DNA from 2 places in the Kitasatospora sp. NEAU-69 genome. Region 2 is predicted to be linked to the other one. Evidence: riboswitches for the same ligand, from Rfam matches in the RefSeq annotation. Region 2 holds a riboswitch; the other holds the start of a gene.
The links. A riboswitch is a leader RNA that binds a small molecule or an ion and turns the genes downstream of it on or off. The one in region 2 is predicted to bind magnesium.
Positions count from the first base shown of each region.

Region 1: linked by a shared signal. The riboswitch ahead of AC060L_RS29300 (hypothetical protein) and the one ahead of AC060L_RS32605 (MgtC/SapB family protein) in region 2 are both predicted to bind magnesium.

Region 1 covers NZ_JBWXUE010000031.1:43,173-50,589, reverse strand. Annotated here, with positions in the region: gene AC060L_RS29305 (hypothetical protein) at 103-462, opposite strand; gene AC060L_RS29300 (hypothetical protein) at 712-1,167, opposite strand; M-box (ykoK) riboswitch at 1,425-1,604, opposite strand; gene AC060L_RS29295 (amidase family protein) at 1,846-3,318, opposite strand; gene AC060L_RS29290 (chitinase) at 3,213-3,965, opposite strand; gene AC060L_RS29285 (HD domain-containing protein) at 4,415-5,053, shown strand; gene AC060L_RS29280 (carbonic anhydrase) at 5,221-5,859, shown strand; gene AC060L_RS29275 (dienelactone hydrolase family protein) at 5,911-6,489, opposite strand; gene AC060L_RS29270 (helix-turn-helix domain-containing protein) at 6,562-7,146, shown strand; gene AC060L_RS29265 (hypothetical protein) at 7,232-7,405, opposite strand.
Region 2 covers NZ_JBWXUE010000041.1:59,782-67,198, forward strand. Annotated here, with positions in the region: gene AC060L_RS32575 (hypothetical protein) at 1-265, shown strand, start outside; gene AC060L_RS32580 (MFS transporter) at 475-1,644, opposite strand; gene AC060L_RS32585 (hypothetical protein) at 1,643-1,813, shown strand; gene AC060L_RS32590 (MmyB family transcriptional regulator) at 1,926-2,768, opposite strand; gene AC060L_RS32595 (polysaccharide deacetylase family protein) at 3,211-3,813, shown strand; gene AC060L_RS32600 (hypothetical protein) at 3,893-4,213, opposite strand; gene AC060L_RS32605 (MgtC/SapB family protein) at 4,274-4,990, opposite strand; M-box (ykoK) riboswitch at 5,231-5,410, opposite strand; gene AC060L_RS32610 (type III PLP-dependent enzyme domain-containing protein) at 5,444-6,802, opposite strand; gene AC060L_RS32615 (PucR family transcriptional regulator) at 7,050-7,417, opposite strand, start outside.

The sequences.
Region 1 (7,417 bases), on a different contig from region 2:
CACTGACGATCTGTCGGCGAACGATGCGGTCACGATGTGAGGGCGCGACCCGGGTCGTACTTGTAGCCGACCCGCGGGCCGGGCCGGTCAGTTGCCGGCCGGTCAGTTGTCGGCGTGCCAGCCGGCGACCAGGCGGGAGGTTCCGTCGGCGCCGGCCACGGTGCGCCAGCGGGTGTGCAGCCGGACCTGCGCAGCGGCCTGCCCGTGGCCGCCCTGGCGGGCCTGCCCACGGGCCTGGCGGCGGACCTGCCAGTGGACCGGCTGGTGTGCGGCCCGGTCGGCGGCGATCGCCAGCCACACCGGGCTGTCGGCGGGGCTGTCGGCGATCCGGCGGACGACACCGGCGAGCGCGGCTCGCACCCTGAGCCACCTGACGGTGGCCGCGTACCGGGCCGGTCGGGTGGACGGGCGGACATGGGCCTGGGTTTGGCCTTGGGCTTGGAAAGCGGTGAAGACGGACACGATGAGCTCACCTCGGGGAGGCCGTGGCCGATTTCGGGCACGGCAGGGCAGGACTCTGCGAGAGCGCACGCCAAAGCACCGGAACGACCGATGGCCGTACGGGAGTTGGGGAAAGGCGCAGAGCAGGGGGTTACCGCGTGCCAGCGGAGTACGAGCGCTGGCAAGGGGTTGGACAGGCGCAGGGGCAACGGTGACTCACTGGCACGCGGAAGCCCACCGATCCTGCGGCAATGCGGCGTTGATGGACAATCAGATGCGCGGGGGTGGCGTGCCGGGGCCGTCCGGGCCGGAGCGCTCCGCCTGCTCGCCGATGCAGCGGGCAGCCGCGGGCGGCAGGTCGAGGTGCTGGGCGAGCCAATCGGGGCGATGGCCCTGGAGGGTCAGCTGGTAGGCCGTGTGCACCCGGGCGTCGTACGCGACGTCGGGCGAGGTGGTGGCGGCGAAGTCGCGGGGGTCGAGCAGGTACAGCCGTGGTTCGCCGTCCTGCAGTGTCAACCGCAGGCACCCGCGGGCCCTGCCGGTGGCGGGTGCACTGAGGGGTACCGCCGGGCAGCAGGGCCCGGTGGTGGACGGCGCCCGCCCGGTCCACTGCAGGCCGAGCGCGCGCAGCAGGCGTCCGGCTCGGCGGTCGTGGTGGTGGCCGCCGCTGTGCGACGCGACCGTGGCGGACTCGCGCACGGCCGGGGTGAACGTGAGGCTGGACATGGCTGACCTCCGGGAGCACAAGGGCTGTTGGAGGGCGCGCGCAGCGCATCGACCGGGCACCCACGCCACCGTCGGGTGGATCGTGGCCAGTGTCGATCGAGGAGTCAGCGCGCGCCGATGAGAGGTGAGGACGGGCGGACGCAGGGCCGTTTACGGCCCGGACTACTGCTGTCCAATGTCTTCGCCTCCTCCCGGCCGGGGCGCGCGACGGCGCCTGATCGACACGGCAAGGAGCTCGCCGACGCACGGAAACCGCCGGCTCACCCCAACTCGTCAGAGCTTTGGCACTCCACGGCGTGATCCCACCCGGCATGGGCGGGAAGCCACTTGGGATCAACCCTTAGGTCGGGAAGATCTGTCCTGAACCTGGGCGTCTCTCGACGTCGTCGGGTCAGTGGCCTGTGTCCGTGAAGACGCCTCACCGAACGAGGTGCCTTTCTGAAACACCAGCCACTATAGACCTCAGGGCCGGCCGCGCAAGCCCGTTCCGACTCCGGCCGCCGCCTCGTCGGCTGACGTCACGTCAACTCCTGTGACCCGCACGGCCCGCCCCGCCCGCACGGCCCGCCCGGCAGCGCGCCCGGCCGCATCCCAGCCGCCGCTGCGGTCGACCTCCGGCGGGTCACGCTTCGGACCGTGGGCGCGGTTGACTGGTCAGCCATGGTTGTCACCGATCTCTCATGCGGGAGCCTCTTCGGGGCGAAGAAGAGTGTCGATCCGCGCGGCCACGGAGAGCAGATCCCGGTCGGCCAGCCGTGGGCCGACGAGCTGGAGGCCGACGGGGGCGGACCCGGTGACCGGGAGCGGGATCGTCAGTGACGGCAGGCCCGCGGTGGCCGCCGGGGAGGTGTTGCGGATCAGGGTGGGGAACGTGGGTACGTCCCGGCCGTTGAGGGGCAGGGACGCCTCGTACCGGTGAAGGGACCGGGCACACACCGGGACGGTCGGGCTCAGCATCGCGTCGAGACCGTTCGCGGTGAACAGGTCGTGGTAGGCGGCCTGCATCGCGTGGCGTTCCCCGAGCGCAGCGGCCAGCGTGATGGGCGACGCGGTGGCCTTGAGCAGCTCCGCGATGACCGGGTCGGCGACCGCGTCGAGGACCTCGGCGAGGGTGAGTCCGATGCGGTGCTCGCGGAGGTAGCGGCCGAAGGCTGCGGTGAACTCGCCGAGGACGAGGGGGAATCCGATCCGGGAGTCGTAGCCGGCCAGCTGCGCCGTGTCCACGGGAACCCACCGGATCCGCGCCGCGCCGAGGCGGTCGACTGCCGCCTCCCAGGCGGTGCGGACCGGGCTCTCCAGGTCCTCGGTGAACACGTGCCTCGGCAAGCCCAGCCGGAGCGGGCGCCGCGGGTCACGGGTGCCGCCGGTTTCCCCGGTGACGAGGGTGTCCAGCTCGATCAGGCGGTCCAGGGTGCGGGCCAGCGGTCCGGGGGTGTCCCGGGTGGTGGACAGCGGCGTGACACCTGCCGACGGGTAGCGCCCGGCGCTGGGGCGCAGACCATAGATCCCGTTGAGCGCGGCGGGAACGGTGATGGAACCGCCGGTGTCGGTGCCGAGTCCGGCGTCGGTGACGCCTGCGGCCACCGCGGCGGCCGTACCGCCGCTGCTGCCACCCGCGAACAGGGCCGGGTCGGTGGCGTTGGCGACGGCGCCGAAGGTGCGGTTGCACGAGGTGGCTCCCATGGAGAGCTCGTGCATGTTCGTCTTGCCCAGGACGATCGCCCCCGCCGAACGCAGCACCGCGACCACGGGCGCGTCGGTGTCGGGAACGAAGCCGGTGAGCGCGGGGGTGCCGGCGGTATTGGGCAGGCCCGCGACATGGATGTTGTCCTTGACGACGAGACACCAGGGCGCCTGGCCGGCCCGAGCGTCGTGAGGCTCGTGAGAGTCATGGGCGTCATGGCGAGAATGAGCGGCATGGCGGGCCGCCTGCGTGTGTGCCCTCTCGGCGTCCAGCGTGATGAACGCGTTGAGGGGCCCGGCGGCGGCGGCCCGGTCGAGTGCGGCCGAGACGACCTCGTGCGCGGGGCCCCGGTTCGCGGGGCTCAGCAGGAGAGGGCGCCGCCGCCCACGTCGGTGCCGAGGACACCGACGAACTGCTTGTAGAGGTTGATCCGGTCGTTGCGCTCGTCCGGGTTCTTGCCGTTGCACTCCAGGTCGCCGTTGATGCTGCGGATCGTCTCGCCGAAGCCCCTCGCGTTGACCATCGCGTCGTGCGGGGTCGTCGTCCCGGCCCCCTTCACGCTGTTCCAGAACCACAGGGCGGTCTTCCACGACACGGTGGCGTCACGCTGGACCAGGTTGGGGTTGTTCAACAGGTCGATGTGGAGGGCGTCACCGGCCGCCTTGTAGTTGAAGTTCCAGCTGAGCTGCAGCGGGCCGCGCCCGTAGTAGGCGCTCCCGCCGGCCGGGCAGCCGTAGGGCTGGCTCTGGTCGCAGTAGTGGCTGTAGTTGGCCGTGTTCTGCTCGACGACGAACCTCAGGCCGCCCGTCTCGTGACTGACGTTGGCCAGGAACGCCGCCGCCTCCCGCTTGCGGACCGCGTCGGCACCGGTGGTGGTGAACTGCGGGTAGGCGCTCAGCGCGTCCACCAGGCCCTGGTAGCTGTAGAAGGGGTTCCGGCTCGGGAACAGCTGGTTGAACTGCGCCTCGCTGACCACGAACGACCCGGCGGCGGACGCCTGGGCCGCAGGCAGCCCGACCGCCAGCCCGGCCGTGACCGCAGTCGCACTCAGCACGGCCAGGAGACGGGACCGGGCGCGGGTTCGGCTTCGGGACACGGCAGGGGCTGCGGACATCGGCACTCCTCGGGCGGCCGACCGTCCCGCCCACGGCTCCGGGCCGGTCGGAATCGGATCGGATATTCGGCGCTTCGTTGACAAAGTGATCGGAAAGCAAGGGAAAAGCGATGGCCTCAGCATTGCGCATGTCATCACCCCGACGGAATTGATTCGGCAACGAATCACCCGACAGATGGCCTTCCTGGTCAGCCGGTTGACGATCAGCCAGCCGCCGGCGGTGCCGTCGGCCGCCCTGCCGGTTCCGCGTCCGCCCGAGGTCGACCCGAGGGCCGGCCCGAGGCCGGGCCATGCTCAGGCGCAGTGCTCGGGCGCGGACGCGGCGGACTGCGTCGTGTCCGGATCTGTGGGATCCATGGCCACAGGGACATGGCACGGCCCACCTCGCCGAGGGAGTGTGGAGGCACACCACCGATCCAGCGGGTGGCGAGCGAGACGACGGAGGAGCGATGAACGAGACGATCGCGGGCGTGCGGATCCCCGACAGCGACCTGGCGCGGGAGGCGACCGAACTGGTCCGCGAGGCCGCCGGGCCGCTGCTGTTCCACCACTCCCGGCGGGTCTTCCTGTGGGGCGCATTGCGCGGGCGGGAGCAGGGGCTCGAGTTCGACCCCGAGCTGCTCTACGTGGCGGCGATGTTCCACGACCTCGGACTCACCGCACGCCACCGCCGCAACGACCAGCGCTTCGAGATCGACGGCGCCGACGAGGCCCGCCGGTTCCTGCACACCCACGGCATCACCGGCGAGCCGGCCGAGCGGGTCTGGACCGCCATCGCCCTGCACACCACGCCCGAGATCCCGCTGCACATGGCGCCCGAGATCGCCCTGGTCACCCGGGGTGTGGAACTGGACGTCCTCGGGATCGGCTACCACGCGGTGCCGGACGGGAAGCGCGCCGCCGTCGTGGCCGCTCACCCCCGCCCGGACTTCAAGAACCAGATCCTCGCCGCCTTCACCGAAGGCATCGAGGACCGCCCCGACACCACCTTCGGCAACGTCAAGGCGGACGTGCTGGCGCACTTCGTGCCCGGTTTCGTGCGCGGCGACTTCGTCGAGGTCATCAAGAACTCCGACTGGCCGGAATGACCGGCCGGACCGGGCAGACCACTGCCACGAGCTGCTGCCACGGGCCTGCCGCAGGCTCCCGGCGCAGGCCCGGGCGCAGGCCCTGGCGCAGGCCCTGCCAGGGGGCGCCTCTCGCAGGGCCACGACCGGGCAGGCGCAGCGTCGCACCCACTCGTTAGGCTGCCACCATGACCGATGATCGACTGACTGTCCGCGAGGCCCTCGAAACGCTGCTGGCCGGCAATCGGCGTTTCACCACGGGCATCCCCGAGCACCCCAACCAGGACGCCGCCCGCCGGGCCTCCACCGCCCCGGCCCAGAGCCCGTTCGCGGTGCTGTTCGGCTGCTCGGACTCGCGCCTGGCCGCGGAGATCATCTTCGACCGGGGCCTGGGTGACCTGTTCGTGGTCCGCACCGCCGGACACGTCATGGGCCCGGAGGTGCTCGGCAGCATCGAGTACGGCGTCAGCGTGCTCGGCAGCCCGCTGGTCGTGGTCCTCGGGCACGACTCCTGTGGCGCCGTCGCCGCCGCCCGAGCCGCCGTGGAGGACGGCACCAGCGCCGCCGGCTACGTACGGGACGTGATCGAACGGGTCACCCCGAGCGTGCTGGCCGCCCGCGCCGCCGGCCACACCGACGACGCGGACTTCATCGACACCCACATAAGGCACACCGTCGACCTGCTCCTGGAGCGCTCCCGCATCGTGGCCGAGGCCGTCGACGCCGGGCGCGCCGCCGTGGTGGGCCTGTCCTACCGGCTCGCCGACGGCGCGGCCCGCCTCGTCACCACCCGCGGCCTGGCCGAGCCGGCCCTCGACCAGAGCTGACGCGCCGAGTCGAGCGGACGCCGGGCCGGCCTGCGGTAGACGGGATCCCGTCTACCGCAGGCCGTCCAGGAACTCGATGACACGCCGGGTGAGCAGCTCGGCCGCCGCTCGGTCGTAGGACGGCAGCGAGGAGTCCGCGAACAGGTGCTCCTTGCCGGGGTAGAGGAACAGCTCGGCACGCTCGGTGGCGGCGGCCAGCTCCCTGGCAGCGTCGAGGTCGCCCTCCTCGGCGAAGAACGGGTCACCGTCCATCCCGTGCACCTGCACCGGGACGTCGGCCGGCCAGGCCCCGCCGAACTCGGACACCGGCAGGCAGGAGTAGATCAGCAGGGCGCCCTTGGCACCGGCGCGGGTCTGGGCCAGGCGCTGGGCCGGCATGACGCCGAGCGAGAAGCCCGCGTAGACGACCTCCGGCCCGAGCGACGCGGCGGCGGCCAGGCCGCGCTCCATGACGGTGTCGAACCCGGTCCGGCTCGCGTAGCCGATGCCCTGCTCCAGGGTCTCGAAGGTGTGCCCCTCGTAGAGGTCCGGCAGATGGACGGTGTGGCCTGCCCGACGCAGCTCGGCCGCGAAGGCCGTGACGCCCGGAGTCAGTCCCTGAGCGTGGTGGAACAGCACAACCTCGGCCATGGCCTGCCCGCTTTCGACTCGCTGAATGATCCAAATTTCTCGAACGATCGGCGATGCTAGTCTCATTCGATCATGTCGAGCAACACCCCTGACTACGACCTCGACGAGACGATCGAGCTCACCACCGCCGAGCAGGTGCGGGCCATCAGCGACCCCCTGCGCACCACCCTCCTCGGCCTGCTGCACGAGCGCGCCGCGACCGTCACCGAGCTCGCCGCCGCGGTCAAGCGGCCGAAGAGCACCGTCGCGCACCACGTCGGGGTCCTGGCCAGAGCCGGCCTGCTGCGCGTGGTGCGGACGCGCCGGGTCCGGGCGATCGAGGAGCGCTACTACGGCCGCACCGCGCGGATGTTCTTCGTCGGCCTCGGCCGGCAGGCGGCCGACGGCGCACTGCCGCCGGACCTCAATGACTTCGAGGTGGCGGCGAAGGAGTCGGCCCCGGCCTACGAACTCGGGCGGCTGCGCCAGTTCATCCGGCGGGCCCGGATCTCGGAGGAGCAGGCGGCCGAGTTCTGGGAGCGCATCGAGCAGGTGATCCACGAGTTCGACCGGCTTCCACGTTCCGGTGAGACGGTCCACGGGTTCGCCGTCGGCGTGTACCCGATCCCCGACTACCCGACCCTGCCGCCGACCCCGGAAGCCGGAGAACAGGGCTGACGCGTCGCCTGGTCGGGGGCGACGGCGACCGCGACCGGCACGTCGCCCACCACCACGCGCCACAGCGCGGGCCGGCTGGTGGTCTTCATGCCCGGCCTCCTGCCCGGGAGTTGACGGCGAGGCCGATGATCTCGACGATGATCCGGCGGAACCTCCGGCGGCGGCGCATCCGAGCGCCGAGGAAGCCGGCGGCCGGAACGGTGACAGGGATTCGGGCGCCCTCGGTGGACGCGGTGGGCTGGGTCTCGGGGGTGATCACGCTCGTTCTCCT
Region 2 (7,417 bases):
CAGCCTGGCCGACGAGGTGCTGGAGGACACCTTCCAGGTCACCTGGTACGTGGACTTCACGGTCAGCATCGCGAGGTCGGTGACGGGCGAGGGGACGCTGGTGCTGGCAGGCACCAGCGCGCTCTCGCTGGTCAACGTCGATCTGCCGTTCTGGCCGCCGAAGGGGCACCCGGCCTGGTTGCGGGACCAGGTTGAGCTCGCGCCACTGGGCGAGCCGGGCCGGACGGTCGGCAGGATCCGGGAGTTCGACACCATCTGGGGCTAGGCCGTGTCTCATAATTCGCGTCGGATCAGCGCGCGGCGTTGGGCGCCCGGCTGGGCGTGCCGGCGAAGCGTCCTCGTACTGGGTCGTACTTGGGCGTTTCGCCGGTGCGTCCGTGGGGGCACCTCCCGGCCGGAGGCTGGGGGAGGGATGCCCGGCGTCGCGCGCCCGGCGGGAATTATGAGACACGGCCTAGCCAGGCCTGGCAAGGCCTAGCGTGTCTGCTGCCGGGCCAGCAGCCAGGCCGTGCCGGTCAGGGCGAGCGTGACCCCCGTCCAGGCGAGGTTCTGGTGCAGCAGCACCGCGACGCTCGCCACCACGCCCGCCACCGACTGCGCCAGGAACCCGCAGAGCGCGACCGCGGCCGCCGCCTGCTGCGGCACACTGCTCACCGCGACCGCCATGCTGCTGGGGAAGAGCGCGGCCTGGCCGAAGGTGATCGCGCAGTAGAGCCCGACGAAGACCGCGAGCACGCCACCGAGCGGAATCGGCACCCCGTCGGGCAGCAGCCAGAGCGCCGAGAGACCGAGCGCGGCGCAGCCCATCACGCCGGCGCCGCCTCGCATCAGCCGGCCGGGACCGCGCGTGGCCGCCAGCCGGTTGACCGCCATCGCGCCGCCGAAATAGCAGAGACCGGTCAGCAGCCCGATCTCACCGAACGCGTCGATGCTCAGGCCGAAATGCTGCTGGAGGACGAACGGCGTGACCTCCTGGAGCAAGACGATCGTGGCATAACCGAATCCACCGGCAATGGTCGGGAGCAGGAATTCCCGGACCCGCAGAATGTGCAGATAGCCGCCGGCGGGGCCGCCCGCCGCACCCGCTCGGGCGCCCGGTGCCGGCGCCGTGGCCGGTGGCAGCGGCAGCCGCAGCGTCAGCAGTGCACCCAGTGCACCCAGCACCGCGACCAGCGCGAACCCGATCCGCCAGGACGCGTACGCGCCGATCAACCCGCCCAGGAACTGCCCGCCGCCCAGCGCCGTGACGAAGGCGATCGACAGCACCGACAGCCGCCGCGCGAGCGCGCTGCCGCCGCCGAGGTCGCGGACCAGGATCCGGGAGACGATCGCCGCACCACCGGCCCCGGCGCCCTGCACCGAACGCAGCGCGAGCAGGCCGGACGGCGAGTCGACCACCGCCAGCAGCGCACTCGCGCCGATGAAGAGCGCGAGCGCTGTGAGCAGCGCGGCGCGCCGGCCCCAGCGGTCCGCTGCCCGCCCCCAGAGCAGCACCGGCGCGGCACTGCTGATCACGAAGAGCGAGATCGAGAGCGCGGCGGTGCCGCGCGTCATCGCCAGCTCGCGCTCGACGGTCAGCAGTGAGGGGAGGTAGACGGTCGTGGCGAGCTGCGCGGTGAAGATGAGCAGACAGGCGGTCGCCATGGTGAAGCGGATCGACTGCTCGGGCGCGGCGGCGGCGGTGATTTCCGGTGCCCGCGCTGCTGCTGTTTCTTCCGCTGATTCTGCTGCTTCTGCTGCTTCTGCCGTTTTCGCGCAGCTGGCCATCGTATTTCCCCTGGGAATTCATCGCATGATTGTCGGTGCACCATGAGAGTTCCAAGGAGCCGCGGTGACTGTCAACGGGAGCGGACCGGAAAATATTTGCCGGTCGGCGGGCATTGCCGGGCGAGGCGAATTCGGCTGTACTCGGGGGAGAACCGGAATCAGCCGAGCACGACGACCCGCAGTTCCTGCCGCCCGGCCGGGATCAGCACCTGCGCCGTCACCTCCACCCAGCCACCGTCCGCCCCCTCACCGTCCGCCGGGTCACCGTCCGCCTGGCCATCCGTGCCCGCAGGCCGTAGCCGGATCCGTTCGCCGTCCCGGTGCGCGACCACGCAGGCCCGTTGGGTCCAGAACCGCCGGCAGTCCTCGTCCTGCAGCACCTCCGCGAGCAGCGCGCGCAGCCGGGGGCCCTGCGGGCGCTGGGCCAGCGCGAAGCGGATCAGGCCGAGCTGCGCCCGCGCGTGCCGGCTCCAGTCGTCCAGCCGCACCCGGGCCGCCGGGTCGGTCAGCAGCCACCGCGCCAGGTTCGCGCCCGGTTCGGACACCCACGGGAACCACTCGGCCATCGCCCGGTTGTGCCCGAGCAGCTCCCAGCAGCAGTCGGTGAGGAAGGCCGGCCGCGGCAGCTGGCGGTCGATCAGCTCCCGGAGTGCGGCCAGCCCGGCGGTGTCGTCCTGCTCCCGGTAGCTCGCCTGCTGGTCGTACACCCGCTGGACCGACCCGGCGTACCGGACCCCGCCGAGCGCGTGCAACTGGAGCGTGGCGCGCTCGTCCACGTCCAGCAGCAGCGTCTCGGCCAGCAGCGCGAGCACCTGCGGATCGAGCCGTGCCGCCGTGCCGGTGCGCTCCAGGTCGCGGTACCACCGCTCGCTCATCCGCAGCCGATCGGCGACCGTCACCTGCGACAGCGGCCGGCCGAGCCCGAGTCGCTCGCCGGCCCGCGCCCGCCAGGCGCGCAGCAGGTGGGGGAGGCCGGCCAGATCGTCCGTCGTGGTGCTCATGGTGAAAACGCTAGCCCGCGCCGCCGCGTCGGCCTGCCGCACCCCACCCCGCCCCCACCCAGGGCCCGTCCGGCCGACCTGACGATGTCGTCCCGCGCACGTCGGCGAGTGTTCGCGTGTCGGCCGTCCAGGAGCCGCGCCAGGTTTCCGGCGCGCTGGAGCCGGGCGCGCAGACGCACCTGTGACGGCGGTTCACTCTCCGGGACGCACTCGACCTGCCGACGGCGAGGCGGCGGGTAAGACTTCGGCCATGATGACCGATGCTCAAGGAGGCCCCTCAAGACGGCTGTTCATAGCCGGAGGCGGCCTGGCCCTGTTCTCCCTCTGCGGTGCCGGGCGCGCCGCGGCCGCCCCGCTCGCGGCCCGCGCGCCGGGTCTCGCACCAGGCTCGGCGCCGGGCCTGGCACCTGGGCTCGTACCTGGGCTCGTACCGGCCGACGGCGTGCCGACGGCACCGCAGTACTACGTGAACGCCGGGTCGATGACGCTGGCCCTGACGCTCGACGACGGGCCGAGCGCCGACTACACGCCGCAGGTCCTGGCCGTGCTGCGGCAGTACGGCGTCACCGCGACGTTCTTCATGGTCGGCTCCCAGATCGAGCTGAATCCGGACGTGGCGCGCCAGGTCTCCGACGCGGGCCACCGGCTGGGCAACCACACCTGGTCGCACACCAACCTCGGGCAGCTCTCGCTCGACGGCACGCGCGACGAGATCGAACGGACCAGCGAGATCATCAGCCGGGTCACCGGCGCGACGCCCACGCTCTTCCGCGCACCGAGCGGCTACTTCACCGACGCCTCGATGGCCGTCTGCGCCGACCTCGGGCTGGCACCGGTGGCCTGGTCCGTCGATCCGGAGGACTGGTCCAACCCCGGCGCCTCGGTCGTCGCCGACCGCGTCCTGAGCAACGCCAGGACCGGGTCGATCATCCTCGACCACGACGGGCTCGGCGACCGCTCCGACACCGTCGCCGCCCTGCGGAGCTACCTGCCGCAGCTGATCGACAGCGGTTACAGCTTCGTCCTCCCCGACGGAACCTCGTGATCCTGACGGTGTGAGGAGCGTGCGCCCGTCCCCGGCACGGTGGCCGGGGACGGGCGGCACGTATGCGCCGCCTGACGGGTCAGGACAGACGCCGGACGTACGGCTCCCAGATCAGCTTGATCGACCGCGTCTTCTGAGCGGGGCTGGGGCGGTGCTGCTCCGCGGTGCCGAAGGGCGGGGCGCCGGAGCGCCGCGGGGCGTTCGGCTGCGCGGTGACCGCCGTCCACCCCGGATTGCCGGTCACGCAGTCCACGGGGGCGCTACCGGTCGCGAACTCGCAGAAGGTCCGGTAGACGGTGCCGTCGGTGGTGATGGTCTCCACCACGATCGTGTTGCCGTGGTCCGCCACGCCCACGCCGGTGTAGAGGACCATTCCGTGGATGGTCGTGTCCAGCGACATGCACGGATCCGGTCGTGGATGCTCAGCGTCGCGCGCCCGGCAAGATCCGAGAGAGAGGGCCTAGGCCGCCTCCCCCTCCTCGCCGTCCAGGTGCCAGTGCAGGTCGCGGATCCCCGGCTCCAGCGAGAGCCGGGTGACCACCTGCTCCAGCGCTGCGGCGACGTCCCCGCTGATCGTCACCACCGCGCGCACGCTGGTCACGTCCGTCTGCTCGCGCCGGGCCCGCAGTCCGGTCGGCGCCAGGTTCGCCGCCGCCAGTGCCTGCAGCAGCAGCGCCCGCACGTGCGACTCCGCCTGCCGTTCGCACTCCACGTGCACGGTCGCCCGCACCGCCGCGTCCGGGTCGGTCCCGCTCGCCGGTGCCCGGTCCAGCAGCCGCGCGGCCGGTCGCAGCACCACGTGCACGAGCAGCACCGCGAGCGTGCCGAACAGCGCGAGGTCGAGCTTGCCGGAGGCCGAGAGCACCCCGACCGCCGCCGAACACCACAGCGTCGCCGCCGTGTTGAGCCCGCGCACGCCGGCGCCGTCGCGCAGGATCACCCCGCCGCCGAGGAACCCGATGCCGGACACCACGTACGACGCCACCCGGGTCGGGCTCGCCGCGTCCCCGACCGCCTCGCTGTACAGCACGAAGAGCGTGGCGCCGGCCGCCACCAGCGCATTGGTCCGCAGCCCGGCGAGCCGCGCCCGCCACTGGCGCTCGACGCCGATCAGCGCGCCGCAGGCGACCCCGGTGGCCAGCCGGGAGAGGAAGTCGAACGTGGTCAGGGTGTGCACAGGGCACCTCCGAGAGGTGTTGCAGGCGTGCGGCAGCCACGCTCTGACGACCAATCAGATCGGATCGGGTCAGGCCGGTCGGTGCGCGCCGGAGAAGGACGAGGGCATGCGGATGAGGGGTCGCCGTTCATGACCCGGACTACTGCAACTCGAATCCATGTCTCTCGCCTCCTTCCGGCCGGGACGCACGGGGGCGCCTGATCGACACGGCAAGGAGCGGACCGGCGCACGGAAGTCGCCGGCACACCCCAACTCGTCAGAGCTTTGGCACTCCACGGCGTGATCCCACCCGGCATGGATGGGAAGCCACTTGGGATCAACCCTTAGGTCGGGAAGATCTGTCCTGAACCTGGGCGTCTCTCGACGTCGTCGGGTCAGTGGCCTGTGTCCGTGAAGACGCCTCACCGAACGAGGTGCCTTCTGCAAAACCTCATCGATCCTACACGCAGCGTGTCAGCGGCCGGTCCGCACCAGCTCGTCGATGCTCTCGGCCGGGCGCAGCAGCTCGAAGTGCACGCCGCCCTCGGCGTCCAGGGTGAAGCCGTGCACGGCCGGCTCGGGCAGGCTGTTGTACCGGAAGTGCGTCGTCGCGTAGTACGCACCGGTGTCGAGGAGCGTCACCAGGTCACCGGGCTCCAGCAGCGGCAGCGGCCGGGCCCGGGCGACCAGGTCGCCGGCGAAGCAGCACGGTCCGGCGACGTCCTGCGGCACCGGCTCCCCGTCCTTGGCGGCGCCCGAGGGGTGGTGCGCGGTGATCCGCAGCGGCCAGGATTCGGGAATGAAGACCGTCCGGGCGGCGACCTGGGCGCCGGCGTGGGTGACGGCGATGGGCCGGCCCCCGGCCGTCTTGGTGTACTCGACGTACGCGGCGGTGAACCCGTTCTTGGCCAGCAGCGAGCGGCCGAACTCGGTGACCACCTGGTAGTCGCCGCCGAACAGCGCGGGCGCGTGGGCCCGCAGCCGGTCCACGTACGTCGCGAAGCTGGGGTCGGTGTCGTCGCCGGCGAAGTTCACGGGGAGCCCGCCGCCGATGTCGATGCCCACCACCTGGCGCCGCCCGAGTTCGCCGTTCACCTTCTCGGCGAAGGCGACGGCCGCGGCGACCCCCTCGGCCATCAGGTCCAGCGGGCAGCCCTGCGAGCCGACGTGCGCGTGGATCCGGCTGAGCCACGGGCGTGCCCGGAACGCCGCCAGCAGCCAGTCGGCATTGCCCTCGTCCGCCAGCGGGATGCCGAACTTGGAGGTCGCGGTGGCGGTGCTCATCGCCCCGATCGTGCCGCCGCCGACCTGCGGGTTGACCCGGACGCCGATCCGGGACCGGGAGTCGCTGGTGCGGAGGATCTCGTCGATCCGGTCGAGCTCCTGCCAGTTGTCGACGTTCACCGCGACGCCGAGCTCCAGCGCCCGGACCAGCTCGCGCCGGGTTTTCGCCGGCGAGTCGAAGACGATCCGCTCGGCGTCGAAGCCGGCCGCCAGCGCCTGGGCGAACTCGCCGGGGCTGGCCACCTCGACGCCCATGCCGAGGCCGCGCAGCCGCTCCAGCACCGGGACCAGGCAGTTCGCCTTCGCCGCGAAGGTGTGCAGCACGTCCATCGAGTCCGGGAACGCGCGGTGCAGTGCCGTGACGCTCGCCGCCATCCCGTCGAGGTCCACGAAGGCCGCGAGCAGCGCGTCCTCGGGGTCGAGCAGCTGCCGGCGGACGGCTGCCCGCAGCACCAGCTCGCGCCGCGCGGCCGCCTGGTGATCGACTGCCGCGTGATCGGCTGCCTGGTGATCGGTCGGCTGGGTGGTGGTCGGCTTGGGGCCGGTCATAGGGCCACGCTCCGTTGGATCGGCTGGATCGTCGGTGGACGCCCGGGAGAGCTCCCCGGGGCGTACCGCCAGACTGCCCGGCGGCCGGCGGTGGCGTCTTCGTCCGGGGACGCGGATTTCCCGGGTGTCGGCCGCGCCACCCGCGCGGGAGCCGGTGCCGGACCGCCCCACGTGGTGCGCGGCGACAGCCTCGGGCCGGTTCCGCTGTGCGGCGCGACGAACCCGGCGCCGCTCCGGTGCGGCGGGCTCAGGGCCGGTCGGCGGGCTCCTGGGGCCCGGACAGGCCCGAGCTCAGCAACCGCAGCTGCACCTGCGCGAGCAGCCGGGCGTCGGGATCACGCAGGTCGAGCCGGCAGACCTTCTCCACCTTGTCCATCCGGTACCGGAAGGTGCTGGCGGGGACCTTCAGGGCGCGCGCGGCCTTCGCTCCGTCCAGCGCGTTCTCCAGGTAGGCGCGCAGCGTGTCCAGCAGCACCGTCTCGCCGGTCTGCGCCGCGTACGCCACCAGCCGGGTCACCGAGCTGCCCGCCGGCAGCGCCAGATCGCGCAGTGCGTCCAGCACGTGCAGCAGGGCCACCGTGTCCGGCAGGTCCTCGGCACGGGCGAAGGCGCGGG